One region of the uncultured Idiomarina sp. genome, then DNA from elsewhere that is predicted to be linked to it. Evidence: predicted binding sites of a transcription regulator. Region 1 holds the regulator's gene; the other holds the start of a gene.

Region 1 (12,537 bases):
TAACGATGACTCAGTCTGTTCGTCATATTTCATTGGTAGAAGCCCACCAAGCATGGGCTTCGGATGCCTCTCCTGTGTTCGTTGATATTAGAGATCCGCAATCCTTTCAAGCGGGTCATATCCCCAATGCACAACCACTCAACAACGACAATATCAGTGACTTCTTAGCGAATACCGATAAAGACACGCAGGTCATTGTTGTGTGTTACCACGGTATAAGCAGTCAACAAGCCGCGCTGGTGCTGGAATCGCAAGGCCTCACGCAAGTGAGTAGCATGGATGGCGGCTTTACCGCTTGGCAAACGGCCTACCCAGAAGCGGTCGAGCAGGGCTAAATTAATGAAACGCTTACTCACAACTCAGGATGGTCCTTACCTTCAGCAGTTATATGCGTGGCTTCGTAGCCAAGGTATCCCTGTCAGTGTGAGTGAGCGAAATGGCAAACTAGATTTGTTACTGCATCAAAGCAGTTACGAGGCACGGGCTCGCCAACTTATAGACGAGTTTAAGGCTGACCCAGACATCATTGCGGTTCGTGAACAGACAAAAAATCGTGAATTGCTAAATGACCTGATGAAAAATACAGGTTGGTTAACCCGCATCATTGCCGTGGTTTGCGTGCTTATGTTTATAGGCATTATGGCGGGCGGTGATACTTTTGTTCGTTACTTTATCATTAGTGATAGCTTTTCTCAGCTCCCGCTCGATGCCCCTTGGCGATTTATAACGCCCGCCTTTCTTCACTTTTCCGCTACCCACATCGTTTTTAACTTATTTTGGTGGTGGTATTTAGGTGGTCGGATAGAGGTCTATTTAGGGACACGTTGGTTGTTTGCCTTGTTCGTACTTACCGCTGTCAGTGCTAACGTGATTCAATTTCAGGTAAGTGGCCCTAATTTTGGCGGGATGTCTGGTGTGGTTTACGGTTTATTGGGTTTTTGTTGGCTATATAGTGGGCAGCGCAATACTCCACTTAAACTGCCACCTGCACTCATTCTATTTATGCTGGGTTGGCTGATACTTGGCTACACCAATGTACTCTGGGTCAACGTGGCAAACGAAGCTCACCTAGCTGGGCTGATAGCAGGTTGCATTGCAGGGATCACCGTTCGCAAACTCACGCCCAAACCGCGCTATTGATAAATATATTTCGTGAAAATGACTTGCTTGATCACCGTACTGCCGGTCTCCTTCGCCATCAATCGCTGTGCTTGTTCAAAACACTTAAGTCGCAACTGATCTCTGCCCGTCATTGTTCTGATTTGCTGTTCACTCGCTGTACTTAGGATCTGAATAAAAGCATCTCTCAACAATGGAGCGTGATGCTCTACCACGCTCACATTTTGTGGATTATCGACCATGACCTCTACAGCAACCCGAATAAAGCCAAGTCGATACTCTTCTTTATCCTTAATAAAATTTGTAATGATATCTGGCTCAAATCCATAGTAAGCGACATCCTGAGCTCGCGCGGCGCTTGCCGAGAATAGCGTAAGACTGAAAAGTAACAAAATGCTGAACAACCAACGTTGCAAGGTCATAATTCATTAGCCTTTATAATGTTTAACGGCAGTGGCTTTGGTATGATAGCCAAAGAATATCATGAGCACCAATCACTATGTCTATTGAATTTCTCAGTACCGAACCTTGTTGTTGGCAGCGTGCCTCCGATATCCAACTAGAGCCAACCGTCCGAGATTGGTTACTAGACGAGAGTTCACTTACAGCCAAGTTACGTTCGTTACCAGGCTCTTTTGCGGTGGAACTCATCGGTCAAACTGCGGCATCACCCTTTGCCAATGAACGTTCAAAGTTTCCACAGCAAACTCTTTTTGTTGTTCGGGAAGTACTACTCACTCTAGACGAGCGTCCATTCGTATTCGCTCGTAGCGTTTTTCCTATATCGGCGGCAGACCGGCATAACCTTAATTTGGGTGAGCTCGGGACACAGTCGTTAGGTCAGTCATTATTTAACCAGCCCGATTTAACTCGCTCGACTTTTGAAGTTACTCAACTACCCTTAAACCATGGTATCAACGAAATTAATCAGCACTTTTACCAGCAAAAAGGCCCTCTTTGGGGACGACGGAGCCTGTTCGAAACCCAGGGACAAAGTGTTTTAGTAAGCGAGTTTTTCTTAAGCCCTGTACCGATATACTGAGGTAATCAATGAATAAACTTAACAGCTATTGGCGTTTAATGCGCGCTGACCGTCCTATTGGTACTTATTTGCTCGCATGGCCAACGTTATGGGCACTTCTTATTGCCGGTGACGGTAATCCACCCCTCAAAATCGTGGTCATATTTATGTTAGGTACATTTTTAATGCGCTCAGCAGGCTGTGTGATTAATGACTTCGCAGACCGTAATCTTGATGGTCATGTGGAGCGCACAAAATTACGCCCTCTTGCTGCCGGTGAGGTCAACAGCACCGAGGCCATCCTGTTATTCTTTGGACTTTTGATACTCGCATTTCTGCTGGTGCTTCAGTTTAATACACAAACCATTATGCTGGCTTTTGCCGCAGCCGGTGTGGCATCTCTCTATCCATTTTGCAAACGCTGGACACAACTTCCTCAAGTCGTGTTAGGTATCGCGTTTAGCTTCGGTATTTTGATGGCATTTAGTGCGCTGAATAGCGATCAATGGTGGCTTGCGGGTGGCTTATTTATTGCTAATATCGTTTGGACCATTGCCTACGATACCGAGTACGCTATGGCGGATCGAGCAGATGACCTCAAAGTAGGCATAAAAAGTACAGCCATCCTGTTCGGTCGTTACGATAGACTCATTATCGCTGTCTTGCAGGTTGTGACTTTAATTATTCTCGCCGTGGTTTGGCATCACCTCAATGTGCAGTGGTACGCTTGGCTCGGTCTCATAGCCGCCGCTTGTCTGTTTAGTTATCAACATTGGATGATACGAGAACGAGCACCTAAGGCCTGTTTCCAAGCCTTTCTGCATAATCACTACATTGGAATGGTTATTGGCGTCAGCCTTGCGCTTCACTACTGGTATTAATGAGTCGAGCGGATGGTCAACGCATTTAGTCTGCGCTGACCATCAACTGTTGCACCGATTGACGAATCGTCTGCAAGATTGTCGGATCGAGCAACTCATCTATGTCGTCACTTAATGGACCTATTTCAGGCGCAGCCACTTGATCGCCATCATCGTTGACTTGCAAGAGAGATTGGGCCTTAAGGCTTGCGATAAAACTTGTCATGACTTTCTTATCATAGAACTCTGGCGCATCAATGCCATGAATCGAGCTGAGTCGTTCAGCGAGCGTTATCGACTGACGCTCAAGTTCGGCACGCTTAATCGGCTGCGCTTGCTGCAACAACTCTAAAACGATTGCATAACGCTGTAACGTCTCGCTTGCGCTGCCCGCCAATAATTTAAGTTGTAACCACGCCGCCGTTTCGCGGTTTGCTGCGCGCACCATCTCACCATCAAGGCTAATAAGCTGTTGGCGTTCTAATTCTTCTACGATAGCACGCACCCAAGTATCTAAATCCTTGTCGCTGTGTGACAAAAATAACTCAGCCTGCAACATGGGGTATACCGCGCTACAACGCTCGATAATAGTTGTGACGTTCACTTTTTGCTTGGCATGAATCAAAGATGCAATCACACCGGGTAATATCATTAAGTGAAGTACATTATTTCGGTAATACGTCATTGCAATAGCATTCGCTGCGTGCAAGGAGATGACCTGCCCCATTGAGTCATCTTCTACGTCAAACTTATCGGTGCGTAGCGCCAACGACAACAGCTCTTCTGCTGACTGCTCAGGTACGTTGACGTGATGCGTATATGGCACCTCGCGTAGTAAATTCAGGTAAACATTGATTTGGGCAATCAGTTCTTCTCGCGTTAGCGCATTATGCTCCGAACTTAATAGCGCCAATGCCGTGAGATTAACGCTATTGGCAGCCGCACAATCATTGATACCGCGCATGACTTGCTCGGCTAAGCCATTGACCGTCGGTGTTAACCAACTGGGTCTTTCGGGCTCTTCTGCGCCTCGTGTGACAGAACGCTGCCAGTCATCAACATGGTCATCCATATAGGCTTTTAAATCGATGGGCGAGCCGAAAGTAACAAATCCCTGACCAAAGTTTTTCAGCTTAGTGACGGACTTCAAAACTTGGAACAACGATTCTTTCTCTTTATTTTTACCTTTGAGCTCTTTGAGGTAAGTTGCTACCTCCATTACGTGCTCATAACCTAAGTACACGGGTACAATCGAAATCGGTCTTTGCTGACCTCTCAACATACCTTGCACGGTCATGGCAAACATACCCGTCTTAGGCGGCAATAAACGCCCCGTACGTGAGCGTCCACCCTCGGTAAAGTATTCGACCGGGTAGCCTTTCTGGAACAACCAGCATAGATACTCACGAAATACAGATGAATAGAGCTTGTTGCCGCGAAACGAACGACGAATAAAGAATGCGCCGCCACGGCGGAAAATCGAACCCACAGGGAAAAAGTTTAAATTAACCCCTGCGGCGATATGCGGAGGTACAAGACCTTGCTTATAGATAACGTAACTTAACAGCAAGTAATCCATATGACTTCGGTGGCAAGGTACATAAATGATTTCATGCCCTTGCTGGGCAAGCTTACGCACTTCATCGGCGCCTCGCACATCGATACCGTTATAGATTCGACTCCACATCCATGTCATAAAGCGATCTAATACACGTACCAAGGTTTCGCTGTAGTTGGCGGCAATTTCGTTTAAATAGCCTTTAGCCTTTTTTAAGGCTTGCGCCTCATCCACTTTATTAGAGCGCTGCTCATCTTTTATCGCCTTTTTAAGCGCCGGTGTTTTTAGAAGCTGGTTCAAAAGCTCATTGCGATCGCTCAATTTAGGACCCGCAACCGCATAACGCATGCGTACAAAGTGGACCCGAGCCACACGCGCTAGTTTATGCGCTATACGATAATCGGCGCCACTTTGACGACTCATCTGGCCTAAGCTTACAGGACGCGACATGCGGCATAGAACTTGACGCCCGGACAACATGATCAACCAGAACTTACGCAAATGCCCCGGGTTATCTAAGTCACCGGTCATGGCATTTCCCGCGTGAGCCTCTTGTCCGGGCTTGCGACCCCAAAATATCCCCACTGGGAGTAATTGTACATCCAGTTCAGGATCGGCTTGATGCGCTTCTAGTAGCGCTTGAAATTGCGAAAGTGCTCGTGCTGAAGCGGCGTCATCGCGCTCCGGTAACAGTAGCACTCGATCAAACGACTTTCCGTTGATGTAAAGGGGCTGTTGCGGATCGGGTAGCTGATTTTCACGCGCGGAACGCTGCAAAATAGCGAAGTCAGACTTGGCATTTGAGCGCATCACGTACACTACAGGTGCTGCCGTGATATCCGCCTGATCGGCCTCAGGTTTATCAATTATGGTCATTGCTCGTGTCATCCAACGGATAGGATGTTTAAAGAGCGCGTAACTCCAACTCACCGCGGTCATGATATTCCTTGCTACCCTTGCGTTTAAAACAGTAAGACAATAATCATAACAATTCCGTTCGAAAAAGTCGTCGAATAAAATGACTTGCATCTCACCAATACCTGTATATACTCACAGTATACTGTACAGATAAACAGGTAATTGATATGCGTCCACTGACTCCCAGACAAGCCGAAATTCTTGAGTTAATTAAAGATAACTTACAAGCAACCGGTATGCCGCCTACGCGCGCCGAAATCGCGAGTCGGTTGGGCTTTCGCTCAGCCAACGCTGCTGAAGAGCATTTAAAAGCGTTAGCCAAAAAGGGCGTGATTGAAATCATGCCGGGCATGTCTCGCGGCATTCGCTTAGTGGCTGAAGATATAGAAGAAGAGCTTGGCTTGCCGCTCATTGGTCAAGTGGCAGCTGGTGAGCCCATATTGGCCCAAGAGCATATCGAACGCCATTATCAACTCGATGAATCAATGTTTTATCCCAGTGCACAATTTTTGCTTCGTGTTAACGGGATGAGCATGAGAAATATTGGAATTTTGGACGGTGATTTGCTCGCTGTCCATAAAACTGAACAAGCGCGCAATGGGCAGATTGTAGTCGCCCGCGTTGAAGACGAAGTCACGGTTAAACGGTTTGAACAAAAAGGTCGTCAAGTACTATTGCATCCCGAGAACGAAGAGTTCTCTACGATTGTTGTCGACCTTGCCCAGCAAGTATTTGCTATCGAAGGACTTGCCGTTGGCATCATTCGTAACGGAGCATCTTTATGAAAAGACTACAATCAAACAGCAGCAATCACCCTGGACTATGGACATACAACAATCAACAGCCCGAAGTGATTACGCCTAATGTTGTTCCGCCTAGTTTATCAGCGGCACTTGAAGCGGCAGTACACAGCATCGGACAGCGCTGGATTACAGTTATCGGCGGACAGGCCAGTTTTGTACAACAACTTGTTAACGCAGGTATTCCTCGCCAACGTATTCGTTGGCTACGCCCAGGCAAGACGGACGATCGCGCATGGGCACTCGAACAAGCCGTATTATCAGGAACCAGTGACGTTGTGGTCGCTTGGGTTAGTGGCTTCGACAAGCGCGCTGCGCAGCGTATTCGTCTATCATCTCGAGTGAGCCAAACCCAGAGCTTCATGTTTGAAGAGGATGTATTAACCCCCCACCTGCACTAATCCCCCAACAGGGTTAATACATTTCTGGCTGCTTCGGCAGCCTTTTTTTTAACATTTATGGACACTTTTTAACCATTTAACGTTTTTGATCTAGATCTTTGTGTAGATTTTAGTTAATAAATGATACTACCCAACTATATAAATTAGTATAACTTATAAACTACAACAAAGAGTTGGTAGAGAAAGTGATTTCTGGGGAGAAGCTGTTCCTTTTTCTGCTTACCTCTTTGTTCTTCCAAGCTAGCATTTTGCTCAAGCAGAGAAGAATGAGAGGAGAAGTCACGTGAAAATGAAGCCGTTATGGGCACTACCCCTGTTGTATAGTGCATCTGCGCTTTCCCAAGAGCGCAGCCTCAACCTCACGAAAGGTGTAACAGAAGTCAGTCGGGACGTTTACGACTTGCACATGACGATATTTTATATCTGCTGTGTGATCGGTGTTGTCGTTTTTGGACTGATGTTCTATTCAATGATTAGACACCGCAAATCCCGCGGTCGTGAGCCCGCGAAGTTCCATGAGAATGTAAAGGTTGAAATTCTTTGGACGCTGATTCCGTTCCTTATTTTGGTGGGTATGGCGATACCTGCAACATCGACCTTAATAGCAATGGAAGATACATCAGATGCTGACGTAACTATTCAGGTCACCGGATCCCAATGGAAATGGCACTACAAATATTTTGATCGCGAAGTAGAATTTTTTAGTCGCTTAGCGACTCAACAACAACAAATAGATAATAAGTTTGATAAGAGTGAAAACTACCTTAGAGAGGTCGATAACCCACTTGTTTTGCCGACGGGTCAAAAGGTTCGTTTTCTCGTCACTTCTGACGATGTTATCCACAGTTGGTGGGTACCAGATTTTGCCGTTAAAAAGGATGCCAACCCCGGCTTTATTAACGAAGCCTGGACTCGAATTGATGAACCCGGTATTTATCGCGGTCAGTGTGCCGAGTTGTGCGGCAAAGACCACGGCTTTATGCCCATCGTTGTAATTGCAAAGACCCCTGAAGACTACGCTAAATGGATCGACGAGACAGAAGCAAAGCAAATTGCCGAGCAAAAGCGCCAGCAAGAGTTGCTTGATATGGAAATGTCGATGGACGAGTTAATGGCGATGGGTGAAAAAATTTATAACAGTACGTGTGCTGCATGCCATCAGCCTAACGGTCAAGGCATTTCAGGCACCTTCCCTGCGCTTGCAGGCAGTCCGATTGCGTCTAAGCCAGAAAATATCGATAAGCACATTGATATTGTTTTGCACGGTGTCCAAGGATCAGCGATGCAAGCTTTTGCCCAGCAATTAACAATGCAAGAGCTGGCTTCTGTTATTACTTACGAGCGTAATGCCTGGGGTAATGATACGGGCGAGATGGTACAAGCCGCCGACATTAACGCAGCAATGAATAAATAAGGAGACGGTGATGAGCACAGTAGTGGACGATCACAATCACGAAGCACACCACGATCATAAGCCGTCTGGCATTACTCGTTGGTTGTTTACCACAAACCACAAAGATATTGGTTCGATGTATTTGTGGTTTAGTTTAATTATGTTTTTTGTTGGCGGTGCAATGGCGATGGTCATTCGTGCCGAACTTTTTCAACCGGGTTTACAACTGGTGGAGCCTCAGTTTTTTAACCAGATGACCACCGTGCACGGACTCGTTATGATTTTTGGCGCCGTAATGCCGGCCTTTACGGGACTTGCGAACTGGATGGTGCCGATGATGATTGGCGCACCTGATATGGCATTGCCGCGCATGAATAACTGGAGCTTTTGGATTCTTCCATTCGCTTTCGTGATTCTTTTGTCATCATTATTCATGGAAGGCGGCGGTCCCGACTTTGGCTGGACGTTCTACGCGCCGCTCTCAACAACGTACAGTAATGACTCCACAGCGCTGTTCGTATTCGCCGTACACATCATGGGTATTTCATCCATTATGGGCGCGATCAACGTTATCGTAACCATAATCAATATGCGCGCGCCGGGCATGACTTACATGAAGATGCCTTTATTTGTCTGGACGTGGTTAATTACTGCCTTTTTATTGATTGCCGTCATGCCTGTACTTGCAGGCGCTGTGACGATGGTCCTCACCGATAAGTACTTTGGCACCAGCTTTTTTAATGCCGCCGGCGGCGGTGATCCGGTCATGTTCCAGCATATTTTCTGGTTCTTCGGTCACCCCGAGGTCTACATTATGATATTGCCGTCTTTCGGCATTATTTCAGCGATCATACCGACTTTCTCAAGGAAAAAATTATTTGGTTATTCCTCGATGGTGTATGCAACCGCCTCGATTGCCATTTTATCGTTTCTGGTCTGGGCACATCATATGTTTACTACAGGTATGCCCGTTTTCGCCGAGCTCTTTTTCATGTACTGCACGATGCTAATTGCTGTACCGACAGGCGTTAAAGTCTTTAACTGGGTTGCCACGATGTGGCGAGGCGCGATTTCGTTTGAGGTTCCCATGCTATTCGCACTCGCATTCGTGATTTTGTTCACGATTGGCGGCTTCTCCGGTGTCATGCTTGCGATGACCCCTGTCGACTTCCAGTATCATGATACTTACTTTGTCGTCGCTCACTTTCATTACGTGTTGGTAACCGGAGCAATCTTCTCTGTCATGGCAGCAAGCTATTATTGGCTGCCGAAGTGGACCGGACACATGTACGATACAACATTGGCAAGGCTGCACTTCTGGTGCTCTCTCATCTCGGTTAATGTGTTGTTTTTCCCAATGCATTTCGCGGGATTAGCCGGTATGCCTCGTCGTATCCCCGACTACGCGGTGCAGTTCGCAGATATCAACCAAATCACCAGTATCGGCGGCTTCGCCTTTGGTTTATCACAACTCCTCTTTTTATGGTTGGTGATCAAATGTGCGCGTGGTGGCGAAAAAGCAACAGCCAAGCCATGGGATGGCGCGGAAGGCCTCGAGTGGACCGTTCCGTCACCAGCTCCCTATCACACGTTTGAGACACCACCCAAAGTGGAGTGATCTTATGTCTGATAAACGTGCTAACAATAGTAAAATCGTCAAACGCCTGCTACTCACCGTAGCAGGCATGTTTGCCTTTGGTTTTGCGCTGGTACCGTTGTATAACGTATTTTGCGAGGTCACCGGGTTTAACGGACGTACCAACAACGAACCTGCTGCGGTCAGTCAACATGAGGTCGATAAAAGTCGTACCGTTAGAGTGCAATTTATTACGCGAACAGCACAAGGCATTCCGTGGAAGTTCGAACCGGAAATTAAAGAGGTGCGCGTTCATCCTGGCGAAGTACGTGTCGTAAACTTTCTTGCCGCGAACCCAACGCCTGATGATATGGTCGCTCAAGCGATTCCTTCTATCGCGCCAGCAGAGGCATCACTTTATCTTAATAAAGTCGAATGTTTTTGTTTCAATCAGCAACCGCTGGCCGCCGGCAACGATGCCAAAATGCCAATGCAGTTTTATATTGACCCTGACATTCCAGCCCATATCACCACCTTCACCCTGTCATACACGCTGTATGATATGACAGCCAACGCGACGCCAGAAGCTCTGGCTTTGCTTGAGTCAACAGAATAAGGAATACGTCGTTATGGCAGAACAACAACAAAGTTATTATGTACCACCGTCAAGCATTTGGCCCATCGTGGGAGCGCTTGGCTTAGGATTAATTGCATGGGGCGCCGCCCATACCGTTATTGAAGCAACCAGCGATACGCAAGGTTGGGGGTCGCACGTTCTTTTCGCCGGATTTGGTGTCATTGCGGTGATGCTGTTCGGTTGGTTCCGCGATCAGATCAATGAAACAATGAGCGGACTTCATAGCGATCAACTCGACACCTCTTATAAGCAAGGTATGAGTTGGTTCATCTTCTCTGAGGTGATGTTTTTTGGTGCCTTTTTTGGCGCGCTTTTCTACGCGCGAATGATTGCGGTGCCTTGGTTAGATGGCGCCAGCAATAACGTCATGACAGGTGAAGTTTTATGGCCTCAGTTCGTTGCTCAATGGCCTCTCGTTGAAACACCGGGTGGAACCAAAACACAAGCGATGGGCTGGTACGGATTACCATTGATTAATACCGTCATCTTGATCACCAGTTCGATAACCTGCCATTTTGCCCACGTGGGCCTGGAGAAAAACAAACGGACCCAACTCACTGCAATGCTTGGCCTAACAATAGTGCTCGGCATGATATTTCTCTATTTGCAAGGCACTGAGTATGTGCATGCTTACGAGGAGTTGGGACTCACCTTACAATCTGGCGTGTACGGAAACACCTTTTATCTGCTAACAGGCTTCCATGGCATGCATGTCACGCTAGGCACACTGATGTTGATCATTATGTTTTTACGCGTGCTTAAAGGACACTTCACGCCACAAAAGCATTTCGCCTTTCAGGCAACCAGTTGGTACTGGCACTTCGTTGACGTGGTGTGGATTTGCCTATTTGTGATTGTGTATGTGCTTTAAGGCTTAATAGGGCCTTGGATGAAACGGTAAAAAGCCTGCATACGCCGCGATCACCATGAGCAGTAAAACGATCGCGGCGATACCCACCCGACGTCCTAAATAACGCGACATCGGCGGTTTTTCTGGGTCATTGCTCAACATCACGAACAGAGCGCGAAATAAATTAAAAATCATATAAAGAAGAAGCGCGACAATAATGAGTTTGAAAAGAAGTAACATAAAAATCCCCTTAGTAGCGTCAATAGTTACTGTGATTGCTATTGCCATTTTGGTCAAGTTGGGATTCTGGCAACTCGATCGCGCTCAACAGAAACAACAGCTGTTCACCGATTTTGCGCAGGCACAAAATCAGCAGGCTCGCCCACTGACAGACAGACTATCGGATCGCAACTCCCTAAACCGCTTCGAGTTAATTAGCGTTACAGGCCAAATCGATACTAAACGCTACTTTTTGCTCGATAATCAAATGGTTGAAGGGCAACCTGGTTATCACGTCATTGCTTTACTCAAAAGCACTCAATTAAGCGAGCTGTTACCTGTTAACTTAGGTTGGATAGCGGCGCCACGGTCCCGCTCAGAAATTCCAACCGTCGAGTTACCGCAACAGGAATTAACAATAGAAGGTTTAGTTCGCATCCCTCAGGCGAATCAATTTATTTCTCAAGTATTTGAGGAGCAACACACGAAATGGCCAAAACGCGTCCAAGAGTTTATCCCGCAAACCATTAGTGAGCACACGGGGATAGCGCTAAAACCTTATGAGCTATTGTTGGTTTCGCCACAACTGAAAGGTTTTCGGCAACAGTGGGAGCCTCAAGTCATGGCACCGGAAAAACATCAGGCTTACGCGGTACAATGGTTTTCACTCGCTATTGCCTGCTTAGTGGTATACCTTGTAGTGCTATACAAATTAAATAAATCAAAACAAGAGGAGACACCATGAGCTCCCTCACACGCTCACAACGCACGTTGCTCATTGTTATTGCAGTATTCGCTCTGCCCGTCATAGGCGCATGGCTGACCCTTAAAACACACTGGTATCAGCCCGCTACCAATAAAGGCGTGTTGCTTGAGCAACCGCTCACGTTATCGCAACTCGAAGTGTTACCGGAAGGTTGGCGCGTCGCTTATCGAATGCCGGACGAGTGCAGTCAGCAATGTAAGAATACATTATATGTGCTGGGTCAACTCGATGTGGCTTTGGGAAAAGATAGCGACCGCGTGACCCCCGTCGTGCTATCACCACACACGGTGTCCAAACAACGCGAGTTGCCTCATTGGCAGGATATTGTAGCCATACAGTCACCCGAGATCATAAACGCCGTTAAGGTCATTCCGTCAGATCATGTATTTATCATCGATCCACAAGGCCACGTCATGCTG
Region 2 (12,537 bases), on a different contig from region 1:
AACAGCTTAATGTGCCAGTTGTTGCAGCCATTCATGGTGCCTGCTTAGGGGGTGGGCTTGAATTAGCGATGGCGTGCCACGTGCGTGTGTGTACCGACAGTGATAAAACGGCACTGGGGTTACCAGAGGTGCAACTTGGCTTATTGCCCGGTTCTGGTGGAACACAGCGTTTACCGGCATTGGTCGGCGTGCAGCAAGGTCTCACTATGATCCTGACCGGTAAGCAGTTACGCGCTAAGCAAGCACTCAAGGCGGGCTTAGTCGATGAGATTGTACCGCAATCAATCTTGCTAGAAGCTGCTGTTAAACAGGCTAAAAAGGCAAAAGCTAAGCCTTCAAAGGCGAACCTAAAAGGCATGAGCAAGTTGCTTGAGGCGACCGCTTATGGTCGTGGCATCATTTATAAAAAGGCAGGTGAGCAGGCGCAGGCTAAAGCGAAGGGCAATTATCCCGCCATCGATAAGATCATTAAGGCGGTCAAAACAGGCGTCGAAAACGGTCGCGATGCGGGTCTTGACTATGAGGCGCGGGCTTTTGGTGAACTCGCTATGACCCCTGAGTCTTATCAGCTTAGACAGATTTTCTTTGCCACAACGGAAATGAAAAAAGAGACCGGCGCGGATGGTGTTAAGCCAGCGGATATTAAGCGTGTGGGTGTTTTAGGCGGTGGTTTGATGGGCGGTGGTATTGCCTTTGTGACTGCGGCCAAAGCCGGTATCCCAGCGCGCATCAAGGATATTAGTCCTGAGGGTATTACTCACGCACTGCATTACAGCTACGAGCGTTTGAATAAAAAAGTTAAACGCCGTCATATGCGTCGTGCGGAGTTAGAGAAAACCATGCTCTCGCTGAGCGGTTCGCTTGATTATTCCGGGTTTGACCGAGTTGATGTAGTGATTGAAGCCGTGTTCGAAGATCTCGACCTGAAGAAAAAAATGGTCGCTGATGTCGAGAACAATGGTAAGGATGGCGTCATTTTCGCGACTAACACCAGCTCACTACCGATCACGCAGATTGCCGAAGGCGCTCAACACCCCGATCGCGTCATCGGTCTGCATTACTTTTCGCCGGTCGATAAAATGCCACTCGCGGAAATTATTACTCACGAAAATACGTCCAAGGAAACCATTGCCACTACGGTTGCGTTGGCTAAAAAGCAAGGCAAAACACCTATCGTTGTTAAAGACGGCGCCGGTTTCTTTGTTAACCGTATCTTGGCGCCTTACATGAACGAAGCGGCGCGTTTGTTGATCGCGGGTGAACCTATTGAGCATATTGACAAGTCTTTGGTTAAATTTGGTTTTCCAGTCGGTCCGATTACGCTCTTAGATGAGGTAGGAATCGACGTCGCCGCTAAAGTTGCGCCGATTCTTGTCAAAGAGCTCGGTACGCGCTTTGAGGCGCCTGCGGCTTTCGACAAACTGATTGATGATGGTCGTAAGGGTAAGAAAAACAACAAAGGTTTCTATCAATATGGTAAAGGTGTGAAAGGCAAGCCGGTTGATAAATCAGTGTACGGTTTACTGAATATTGAACCACAGGCGAAGCATGAAGGTGATGAAATTGCTGAGCTGTGTGTTTTGCCAATGCTTAACGAAGCGGCTTATTGCCTGCAAGAGGGCATTATTCGCAGTGCGCGTGATGGCGACATTGGTTCGGTGTTTGGTATTGGTTTCCCACCATTCCGAGGCGGTCCATTCCGTTATATGGATGCCGAGGGTATTGGCAGTATTGTGAAGCGTATGGAACGCTTAGCAGAGCAACGCGGTGATCGTTATCAACCCGCGCCGCTGCTGAAGCAAATGGCTGAGCAGGGTAAGCGCTTTTATGAGTAAGCAGGCTGCTGTTTAGTAATGAATTCGATGAGCGCTTCGGCGCTCATCGGTTTTGCGAAGTAGAACCCTTGTATATATTCACATTGTAATTGTTCTAAAATATCCAATTGAGCTTTTTCTTCAACGCCTTCAGCAACCACCTTTAAACCTAAGTTATGCGCCATGCCAATAATGGATTCGACCATCTTACGGTCGCGTTCATCAAAGGTAATATCATCGACAAACTCTTTGTCGATTTTAAGGGTATGCATAGGGAAACGCTTGAGATAAGCGAGTGAAGAATAGCCCGTGCCAAAATCATCAAGTGCAAGTTGTACGCCCATATCTGCAAGGTTTTCCAGCATCGCAATCGCGCGCTCGGGATCGCTCATCACCATGCCTTCCGTAATCTCAAACTCGATATGGCGGGGATGCATTTCCTCTTCTTGTAACACTTGTTCGATAAACAACGCTAAGCTCGATTGAGTGAATTGCCTTGCCGACAGATTAATTGCAACACTGCGAGGCGCACCTTGTAGCGTCAGTAGCTGGCGCATGTCTCGACAAGCGGTACGTAATACTTGTTCACTAAGCGGAATAATCAGACCTGTTTCTTCGCACAGTGGAATAAACTGCGCGGGGCTGATGAACTGACCATATTCGTCGCGAATGCGGGCGAGTGCTTCAATCCCGGAAATATGTCCCGTCGCAATTTCCATTTTCGGTTGATAGTACACCTCGACTTGATGGGTGCGAATCGCGTGACGCACTTGACTCTCCAACACGAGACGCTGGATGGCATTTTCGTTCATCGACGCGTTAAAGAACTGATAGCAATTGCCGCCTCTTTGTTTAGCATGATACATCGCCGTATCTGCCTTTTGTAGAAGCTCTTGTGAGGTATGTGCATCGTGAGGATAAAGCACGATGCCAATTGAGCTACCTAAGGCGATCTCATGTCCTTTAATACGATAGGCTTTTGCTATTTCAGTATTCACCTGTTGGGCGATGGTGCTGATGACGTTAATATCTGTGTTATCTTCGATGAGAATGCCAAACTCGTCCCCGCCTAGGCGATAAAGCGTGTCTTGCCGGCGACCTAATTCAGCGAGTCGGTCGGCGACTCGGCATAAAAGTTCGTCGCCCACTTCATGACCAAGAGAATCATTGATACGCTTAAAGTCGTCTAAATCGAACAACAACAGTGCATGAGCGACTCGTTTGCGAACCAGATTTGAGTGACTTACCTGAAAGTATGAGCGATTTGGCAAACCGGTGAGGCTGTCGGTATTTGATAACCGGCGTAATTCATTCTCCGTATTACGACGTTCAGTAATATCAGAAAAGCTTGCGACAATTAATTTGATCTCGCCACTGTCATTGCGAACGGCATCTAACGTGAGCTCGAGGAGTAACTCGGCGCCATCCGCATTGAAGTCGGTGACTTCGCCGGACCAACTTCCTTCCCGAAGCACTGTGTGTTTGATTTGATCCGTAAAATCTCTATCGTAATGTGGCAGTGCGAACGCCTGACCAATGACTTGTTCTCGCTGATAACCGGTAATTCGTTCGTATGCCGTGTTGATTTCACGTTTTCTAAAGAACCGATCGAAGATACAGATGCCATCTGAAATATTTGTTAGCGAGGTTGCGAGCATATCAATGCGCTCGTCACTATTGATAATATCGGAAATATCGCTCAGCGTACCCTGTACTTTGATTGGCTTTCCTGACGTTTCGGCTGCAACAAGTTCGCCACGCTCAAGTACCCACAGCCATTGTTGGCCGTTCTTAATTCGATAAGTGCATTGATAATGAGAGATATGACCCGATTTTACCTGCTCCAATGCCGCAGTTAGCTCACCTATGTCGTCTGGGTGAACGTTACTTTGGTCCGATTGGCCGAGTCCAAATCTTACACCATCAAGAGGAAAATGTGGGCAGTGTGACCATATGTGCACACGCTCAACTTCACTATTGACGAGGTTCCAATGCCAAACTTGTTGTTGGGTGCCATTGAGTAATTGATGCAACGACGTATGTGCTTCGGTGAGTTTATGGTAAGCACGGGCTTTTCGTTTAAGTAAAAGGAAGATGAATAAAATGGCAAGTGCAAGAAGCACGATAATCATCGATAGGTAGTGCATCGCTGTGAAGCCGTTCGCTTTAACTGTAAAGGACTGACTTGCGCTTACCCAGCTATCTTGCTCAGGTAGGTATGCTCTGACATCAAGCGTGTACTGTCCGTCCTCTAAATTTTTTAGGCTGAGTCTTTGTAAGGGCTGAAATGTCTTTTGCCAAGTTGTTTGTAGAGGTTCAATTCGGTATTCAAACATCTGCGGCTGTTCCAGATCGAATGACGCGATCGCATAGTCGATATTGACCTGACCGGATGGCGCCGCTTCGGCACTGACCCAGAGTGCATTGTCCGAGGTGGGGGGAGCGTGTAAAACCTCAATGTATCCTTTTGTATTGAGTAGGATCTCAAACTGGCCGCTTACGTAATGCTGCGACCATGGGCCTTTGATATGTTTGGTGCGAGCCGTTTGGGTCGCGCTGAATTGACCGCTTGGTGTTAATGAGAGTTCATATAACTTTGCTTGGGTGAGCAGTTTTAACTCCCCACTTGGCATTACATTTAATTGTAACGGCAGGTCGGCGATACCAAGGTTGGTTAGCGGTGTCTCATCAATGAGCCGATAGCGTTGGTCAAGTCGAACCAGTTTATCCGTGTAAAGCAGATAGAGAACATGATCAGTTTCGGCAATATCAACGAGCTGACCGGGTGGTAACTTTTCGGTCACTGGGTTGTCGATAGTTAATTTAAATAAGTTACTCCCCAGTCCATCCCAAACATAAACTTGTTTGCCGTCACCTAACCAAGTCCAATCGCCAACCGGCTTAACGAAATGAAGATTACGTATTGGCTCGTCGTCATATTGTAATGGTTGTGGGAGTAATTCGCCTTGATGCTCCACGAGTAGCGTGTGTTTATTGACTGCCAAAAGAGGTGTTGATTGAGGTATCGCAATCTGGTGAATACGCGCATCAAGTAAGTGTTCACTGCTCAAACGCATTGACGCTTCTAAAGCGCTAGATGCAAACGGTAGCTGATAAATACCCTTATCACTGCCAATCAATAGAGCGTCATTTTTTCTACGAGTAAGACAGTGCAATTGCGGTAAATCTTGTGGTTGTAGCACATTGCTAAATTGAACTTCGCGAAGGGTAGAACCATCAAACCGATAGAGCGCTTGCGATGTCGCAAGCCAAATAAATCCGCGTGGTCCTGTTTCTATATCAATAATGGGCGCGCTGATTTGCTGAGTCACATGAGGGTTATCATGAGCTTGACAGGTTGGATTAAACAGAGCCAAGCTAAACACGAGGCAAACTAAAGTGATGGTTAAAGCACGCAACTGAAGGACCCGATTGTTGGCTGCTACACAGCTCTTATTATTTGTTAACTCAGTGTTACAAGCTAACTTAAAGCGATTTGACTGTCAAAGCTATTATAATATCTCCTACTGGCATGACAACAGTACAATTTTACGAGGTTGTTTAATAACTAAACGCTTTACCTCACTTATCCAGTCGGACAGTTGTAGTCGCTCCAGAGCGGCGCTCATTTCAACGTTACGATCAAAATCAGTTTCGGCCATTTGAATCGCTCCCCAAAAGCGTTGGCTACGGGCGCGCAAACTGCGATCGTTTATCGTTAATTGCTCAGATAGGGTTTGTTTAGCATGCTTCCAGCGCTGTAATGTCAGCACGTTGTCGAGCTGTTCAATTTTATCGTGCAATACGGTGTGAATATGTTCCTGTAAGGCGGACGTGTTATGCGTCGGTGATTGCACAAACACCATGAAACCCGGTAGGCGTCGAACAGGGAAATACTGGCTCCCAACGACATAACCCAGTTGCCGCTGGGTTCTGAGTTCGTCGAATAAACTCGCATTAAGCAACTGTTGCGCTAACATCCACGTAATTTGCTGTTCAGCACTGTCGTTATCGCCCTGAAAGTATACCAATACGGCATTGTCGCCAGTCGCTTGCTCCACGGTTCGGTGAATGTGCGTGTGAGGTTCAAGACGCTTAGGTTGTAATTGAGGAGGGGAGGCCGTTAACCGTCCTGAGGCGCTGTCACGTATCAGTTGATGTAATTCAAAAGCGGTTTTAGCTTGCCAATCGCCATGTATTAAAGCCGACACCCCCATGGAGTTAAAAAGCTCGCTACTTAATTGCGAAAAGCCTTTATAGTCTAATGAGTTCAAGCCTTCGGCCATATCGGAGAGCGAGAACAGGCACGGCTGTAGTGTCAAATTAAGCTCAGCAAACAGTCGATTGAGCGGCTGATTGTTGTGGGCGGACTGCCAGTTATGCTTAAGTTGCTGAGCGATAGAATTGAATCGACCACGCTTAAATTTTACTTTCCAAGCCTGCTTCATTAACTGTTGTAGTAGTGGCAATTGACCCGCTGATAAACCCATTGTATGAATCGTCATACCGGACTGGGTCGGGTAAATATTAAAGTGTAAGCCAGCGACCTCAGCGTCATAAAGTGCTTCATTCAGCGAATCGATTAATAGTTCCGACCAAAGACGTGCCGCAGCGAAGTGAGTCGCCGACTGATTGACCGCTGGCGATTCGAGATTTAAATAGATATGCCCTTTGGGCACTCTAAAATCAGGGTCTTGTAAATGCCAGATGGTGACATTGTCGCTTTTTATCAACGCCACGGGCTCTCTGAGCTCGCGCTCTAGCGGGTAAGGTTCAACATGAGAAGTGATATAAGGGTTTTGCGCTGGTAGTTGATAACTAAAAGTGCCCGCTGGGCTATTAAGAGTGTTTAATTCCTCTTTTGTCAATGCACGGATACTAAAGGGTGTGTGATATAACTCTGTTTGTTGATCGGTCTCTACATCGCCATGGATCAGCGTGATACGGGCACGTTCGGGCGCCATTAAAGACAGTGTTTGTTTAGCTCGAGCAACCGACAGTCCATCCATGCGGTAGTCTCCGTAAACCACATCGTGGATGGGATAGTGGTGCGCATTAACAGACAGTTGAGGAGCCAGTTCACCGGCGGGCGGTGTCTCTTGAAAGTGAAATGAAAGTTCGGAAGTGAGCCGTTTCTCCTCGTAGCGCCAAGCCTCGAGTCCAGAACTTGCAATCAACTGAATATAGTTGAACACCGCCTGCGCTACTTGTAGGGCGTGAACAACACCTGCCTCAGTAAGCTGAATATTTAAGTTGAAATCCTTGTAGCCGCTACCGCTCATACCGCCGCCCGCGGAGAGGCTATTAACCCATCCACGCGCCCGAAGCGTTGCATAGAGGCTATGAGGGCCTTCATAGCCAAGAATGTGAGCAATAAAGCTAGTTGTTTTATTCTTATAGTCGTCATCAATGCCAGGGAGGGGCAACGTGATGATCAGACGACGAGCCGGATTCACGGGCTTAACTTGAATGAATACGCCTAACTGGGAGGGTAAGTACAGTGGCAGCGCCTCGAGCGATTTAGGATCATTTTCTTGACCGCTGCTGATGTCCGAAAAGTAGTGTTGCGCCAACTCGGCGAGTTCATCAACCGGTTGCGCGCCAACGATGGTAAGCCGCATGTTGTTGGCATTGAAAAAAGCACGAAAGAACTCACTTAACTGGTCTTTTAACGAGTGGCTATCGCTTTCTGCCAGCGTATCCATGTTACCTACCGAAAACTTACTAAAGGGATGCTCGGGGTTACATGTTGTCTTGTGTACTTGATATAAACGCCGAAGTTCATCTTTCTCTTTTAAGCGGAATTCAGAGTCGATTGATTGACGTTCCTTATTGATTAAGGACTCGTCAAATAACGGCGCCATGAACATCGCGGAGAAATAATCTAATGCTCGCGAGAGAGCTCGGGTTTGACAGTCAAAGAAAAAATTACAGAATTCAGAGCCTGTCCAAGCGTTTTGTTGTCCACCGTAGGCACTCAAAAACTCGGGGAACTCGTTAGCATCCGGAAAGCGTTCGTTCCCTAAAAACAGCATGTGTTCTAGGAAGTGGGCGAGACCTTGGGTTTCAAGCGGGTCATTGAAATGACCCGCGCGCACAGCCAGCGATGCCGATGCCTTTTTACTGTGTGGGATCTGAACGCACACCACTGACAGTCCATTGGGCAGTTTTAGTGTACGGAAAGACCGCGGATCTTTTGGGCTCTTTATAACTTCACCGAGCTCTTCTATGAGCGGTTGCGTCATAGGAACTTATCCCATTAAGGTTCGAGCGGGGTATCGAAGTTTTCTGGTTTATCAAAATCACCCGACAAACGGGCGAGTTGACCGTCTTCAAAATCGAGTATCAATTCCTTATGGAAAGGTTCACCCTCATTTGGATTCATGTCATAAACATAGACCCAACGCTCGCTGTTAAAGCTGTTTTCAGCGACCGGACGCCCTAATACGTAAGCAACTTGTTCCTGTGACATACCTACGCGTAATTTGTCGACATCGCGTTGTTCAAGGTAATTACCTTGAGGAATATCAATTCGATATACCCAATCGTTTAACACTGAGCAACCTGAGAGACCTGCGACGACCGCAACAGCGGCCAAAGTTTTTCCGATTTGTTTCATTAACTACTCTTACCGTTAAATGTTGTCACCGATGATAAACAAACAAAACCGAGTTAGCTAGCATTGGCGCAGGAAAACTTAATGAATAAGTAACTCCCGGGCGTTGTCTTTAGTTTTTTCGGTAATGCTATCGCCACCCAATAAGCGAGCGAGCTCATCAATTCGCTGTTCTTCGTTAAGCTGCCAAACTTGCGTTTCTGTTTGTGCGCCATCGGTTTGTTTGAGTACCTGCATTTGATGATGTCCCTTAGCAGCCACTTGCGGTAAGTGAGTGACACAGATAATTTGGCACTGCTCGCCTAGACTCCGTAACATTGAACCCACAACCGCTGCGGTGGGTCCACTCACACCGACATCGACCTCGTCAAACATCATGGTCGGTACCGTATTTTGATTGGCACACATGACCTGTATGGCAAGACTGATGCGTGATAGTTCCCCGCCCGATGCAACTTTACTAAGCGCTTGTAGCGGCTGCCCAGGGTTGGTGGTCACGGTAAAGCAGATTTCGTCGGTGCCCCAGAGCGTTGCTGTGGCTTTGTCATCATGATCAACTTGGATGACAAATTCACCATGGGGCATGTTTAACTTATGCATGGCGCGGGAAATTTCGGCACTCAGTTTGTCCGCTGCTTTTTTCCGGCTTGTCGACAGCTTAAGCGCCGCTTGTCGATAAACGGTGCGTAATGCTTGACGTTGCTCAGCGAGTTGTTCGTTATCTTCCTCAGCGCGTTCGAGTTCATCCAATTGTTGTTGCAACTGCTGATGATGTTGATAAAGGTCGAGTGGCGCGACATGATGTTTTTTAGCGAGCGCAATCGCTTGGCTCATCCGTTGTTCAGTGACTTCGAGTTGCTCAGGATCAATATCTAATTGGTCTTGATAATTACGCAGTTCTAATGCTGTTTCTTCGATATGAACTTTAGCTTGTTCAAGCAGTGCTAAAATAGGCTGAATCTGCTCATCGAGCTCGGCTGATTCTTCCAATCGGCCGTGGGCGGCTTGAATGAGTCCCGATACATTATTGTGCTCGCCGTCATAAAGCGCATTTAGAGCAAAGGCACTGTTTTCCGTTAAGGCGCGAACATGAGTCAACCGTTTGTGGTCACTCTCAAGTTGCTCAAATTCGCCCTCTCCGATATTAAATTCATTAAGCTCTTTAACCTGATAACTTATTAGTTGTTTCTGTGCTGCCAATTCTTCTTTGCGCTGCTGATGTTGGCGAAAACGCTTTTCGGTAGCCGCCCAGTTACGGTAGCTTTCTTGTACTTCTGTAATAAGTTCAGCATGCTGAGCGAACTGGTCAAGTAATTCGCGCTGGTGCTCTTCTTTTACCAACAGCTGGTGTTCATGCTGACCATGAATATTGACCAATGTTGGCGCTAATGTGCGTTGCTGTGTGAGCGTCACTGGTGCGCCGTTAACCCAAGCCCGTGAACGACCATCTTTACTAATAGTACGGCGCAATACACACTCGAGGTCATCATCAAACTCGTTGTCGACGAGCCAGCGGTGAGCGGGACTGTCGTGAGTGATAGTGAAGCGCGCACTGATGTCCGTTTTGTCGCAGCCCGGTCTCACCCAGTTGGCATCGGCACGTCCACCCAGGCATAGCCCGAGCGCATCCAGTGCGATAGATTTACCCGCACCGGTCTCACCGGTAATGGCGGTCATCCCGTTTTTAAACTCGATATCTAACTGCTTGACGATTGCAAAATTGCGAATGTGTAACTCAGTCAACATGGCTGGGCTCCTCACAATAAAAAGAACAGTAATACTGTTTACCTATACAGTATATACAGTAGTTATACAGTATTATTGTGCAATTGCAATGCAAAGAGTGACTTTTTTTTAGTCAGTTAGAAAAGACGGCTGCCCCAACCCAATTTGTTACGTAATACATGGTAGTAGCTGTGTGTTGTCGGATGCACCATCGTCAAGGTATGCGGGTGTTTTTCGATAATGACCTCATCACCTGGCATGACATCAAGACGCCCATGACCGTCGCAACTGATTTGTAAATGATCGTTGTCCTTGGCTGCACGTAGTCGTACTCGGGAGTTTGCGTCGAGTACAATCGGACGACTACTCAGTGTATGCGGAAACATGGGGACCAAGGTAATAGCATTTAGGTTAGGATGCAGAATAGGACCACCGCCGGACAGAGAGTATGCCGTCGAGCCGGTGGGTGTCGCGATGATGACGCCATCGGAACGTTGCGAAAAGACAAATTGATCGTCGACATAAAGTTCAAACTCGATCATGTGAGCGACTTTGTCTGAATGAAGAACAATTTCGTTCACCGCCACACCTTGTTGTTTAACTGACTCGCCTTTAACCGAGGCCGAGAGCAAGAAGCGCTCTTCTCTTACATAGTCACCCGCTAGCACATCCATCAGCGCGCTCACTGCGTCCTCTGGCGCTAAATCGGTCAGAAAGCCAAGGTTACCTCGATTCACTCCAATAACCGCCACATCATGATCACACAGTGCGCGGGCAGCACCGAGCATATTGCCATCACCGCCGACGACTACCGCAATGTCGGCCCATTGTCCTAACTTCTCAAGTGAGCCCGTGTCGATGCAACTGCTTGGTTGTACCTGGGTGGCACAGCGTTCTTCCAAACAGACCTCATACTGACTTTCGCACAAGGCACTAATAAGTGCCTCAAGTGTGTGACGAGTGCCAGTATCATTAATTTTTCCTAAAAGCGCGACGCGCTTAAATGCGGGTTGTTTCATAGGGCTTACCGCTATCCTCTAGTCGTGAGTTAACGCTACGTGTTGCGTTAATTTTTATCAAGCGAAATAAAGGTCTTGAATCTTAATCGGACTATCCCCACATAACAACGCATACGTTCATTCGACATTTAAAGAGTATGGGTTATGAGTGATAAGCAACCAAATCAAACAACTGAGAACTTTGAGCAGCAAGCACAAGAAGCCGCTCAACAAGAGGCCGCAAAAGAGGCGGCTGAGCAGGCAGCTGAACAGGCGCTTGGTAGCGACGAACAACCAGAGACCCAGCAGCAAACAGCTGCGGCGGCAGACAATCAAGCGGACCGTATTGCGGAGCTTGAGCTCGCGTTAACTAAGGCCGAAGCCAAAGTTAACGAGCAAAAGGAGTCGGTATTGCGTAGTCAGGCGGAAATGGAAAACGTACGTCGTCGCGCGAGTCAAGATGTTGAGAAGGCGCATAAATTTGCGTTAGAGAAGTTTGCCAACGAGCTACTCACGAGTGTTGATAACCTTGAGCGCGCGATGCAAGCGGCTGATACCGAAAACCCAGAGTTAAAAAGCTTTTTAGAAGGTATTGAGCTGACGTATAAAAGTCTGACATCAACGCTGGATAAATTTGGCGTAAAAGCGGTCGGCGAAGAGGGCGAGGTCTTTAATCCAGACCTGCACCAAGCGATGTCGATGCAAGAGTCGGCGGAGCACAAAAACAACACGATTATCGCCGTTATGCAGAAAGGGTATGAGCTCAACGGACGTTTACTGCGCCCAGCCATGGTGATGGTGGCACGTAATAGTAACGGCGGCGTGGATACAAAAGCATAATTTGTAAGAGAAATTATGTTTTAGGGCTTGTAATTTTAGATACAGCCCCCAAATAACAGTTATCGAAATCATTAACGCTCAAACCAGAGCGGTTTGAACAGAATAGAAGTAGTGGAGATTAATTATGGGTAAAATCATCGGCATTGACTTGGGTACAACAAACTCATGTGTCGCGGTTTTAGACGGCGGCAAACCTCGTGTTATTGAAAACGGTGAAGGGGATCGTACAACCCCATCTGTCGTCGCATTTACCGACGATGGCGAAACTTTGGTAGGCGCACCGGCGAAACGCCAAGCAGTCACCAACCCGAATAAAACCTTGTTTGCGATTAAGCGTTTGATCGGTCGTCGTTTCCAAGATGATGAAGTTCAGCGCGACATTGGTATTATGCCTTACAACATTGTCAAAGCGGACAATGGCGATGCATGGGTAGAAATCGATGGCGATAAAAAAGCGCCACCGCAAATTTCTGCTGAAGTATTGAAGAAAATGAAGAAAACCGCAGAAGAGTTTTTAGGTGAGAAAGTCACCGAAGCGGTTATC

What was found. Region 1 encodes LexA, which represses DNA repair genes until DNA is damaged. Its sites were predicted from a motif close to TACTGTATNNNNATACAGTA; they were not measured.
Region 2: recN (DNA repair protein RecN) is a predicted target of LexA. The motif match lies at 10,209-10,228, and genes of this name have one in related genera.

Annotation. Positions count from the first base shown of each region.
Region 1 covers NZ_CAXGLS010000005.1:31,350-43,886, reverse strand. The annotation lists gene tdh (L-threonine 3-dehydrogenase) at 1-3, shown strand, start outside; gene glpE (thiosulfate sulfurtransferase GlpE) at 6-335, shown strand; gene ABNS04_RS02710 (rhomboid family intramembrane serine protease) at 340-1,140, shown strand; gene ABNS04_RS02705 (flagellar basal body-associated FliL family protein) at 1,134-1,541, opposite strand; gene ABNS04_RS02700 (chorismate lyase) at 1,619-2,161, shown strand; gene ubiA (4-hydroxybenzoate octaprenyltransferase) at 2,170-3,021, shown strand; gene plsB (glycerol-3-phosphate 1-O-acyltransferase PlsB) at 3,047-5,497, opposite strand; gene lexA (transcriptional repressor LexA) at 5,644-6,261, shown strand; gene ABNS04_RS02680 (hypothetical protein) at 6,258-6,677, shown strand; gene coxB (cytochrome c oxidase subunit II) at 6,967-8,091, shown strand; gene ctaD (cytochrome c oxidase subunit I) at 8,102-9,688, shown strand; gene ABNS04_RS02665 (cytochrome c oxidase assembly protein) at 9,693-10,262, shown strand; gene ABNS04_RS02660 (cytochrome c oxidase subunit 3) at 10,276-11,154, shown strand; gene ABNS04_RS02655 (DUF2909 domain-containing protein) at 11,158-11,373, opposite strand; gene ABNS04_RS02650 (SURF1 family protein) at 11,405-12,097, shown strand; gene ABNS04_RS02645 (hypothetical protein) at 12,094-12,537, shown strand, end outside.
Region 2 covers NZ_CAXGLS010000017.1:27,627-40,163, forward strand. The annotation lists gene fadJ (fatty acid oxidation complex subunit alpha FadJ) at 1-1,835, shown strand, start outside; gene ABNS04_RS06180 (GGDEF domain-containing phosphodiesterase) at 1,826-5,191, opposite strand; gene ABNS04_RS06185 (insulinase family protein) at 5,339-8,059, opposite strand; gene bamE (outer membrane protein assembly factor BamE) at 8,074-8,433, opposite strand; gene recN (DNA repair protein RecN) at 8,512-10,176, opposite strand; gene nadK (NAD(+) kinase) at 10,293-11,174, opposite strand; gene grpE (nucleotide exchange factor GrpE) at 11,319-11,993, shown strand; gene dnaK (molecular chaperone DnaK) at 12,118-12,537, shown strand, end outside.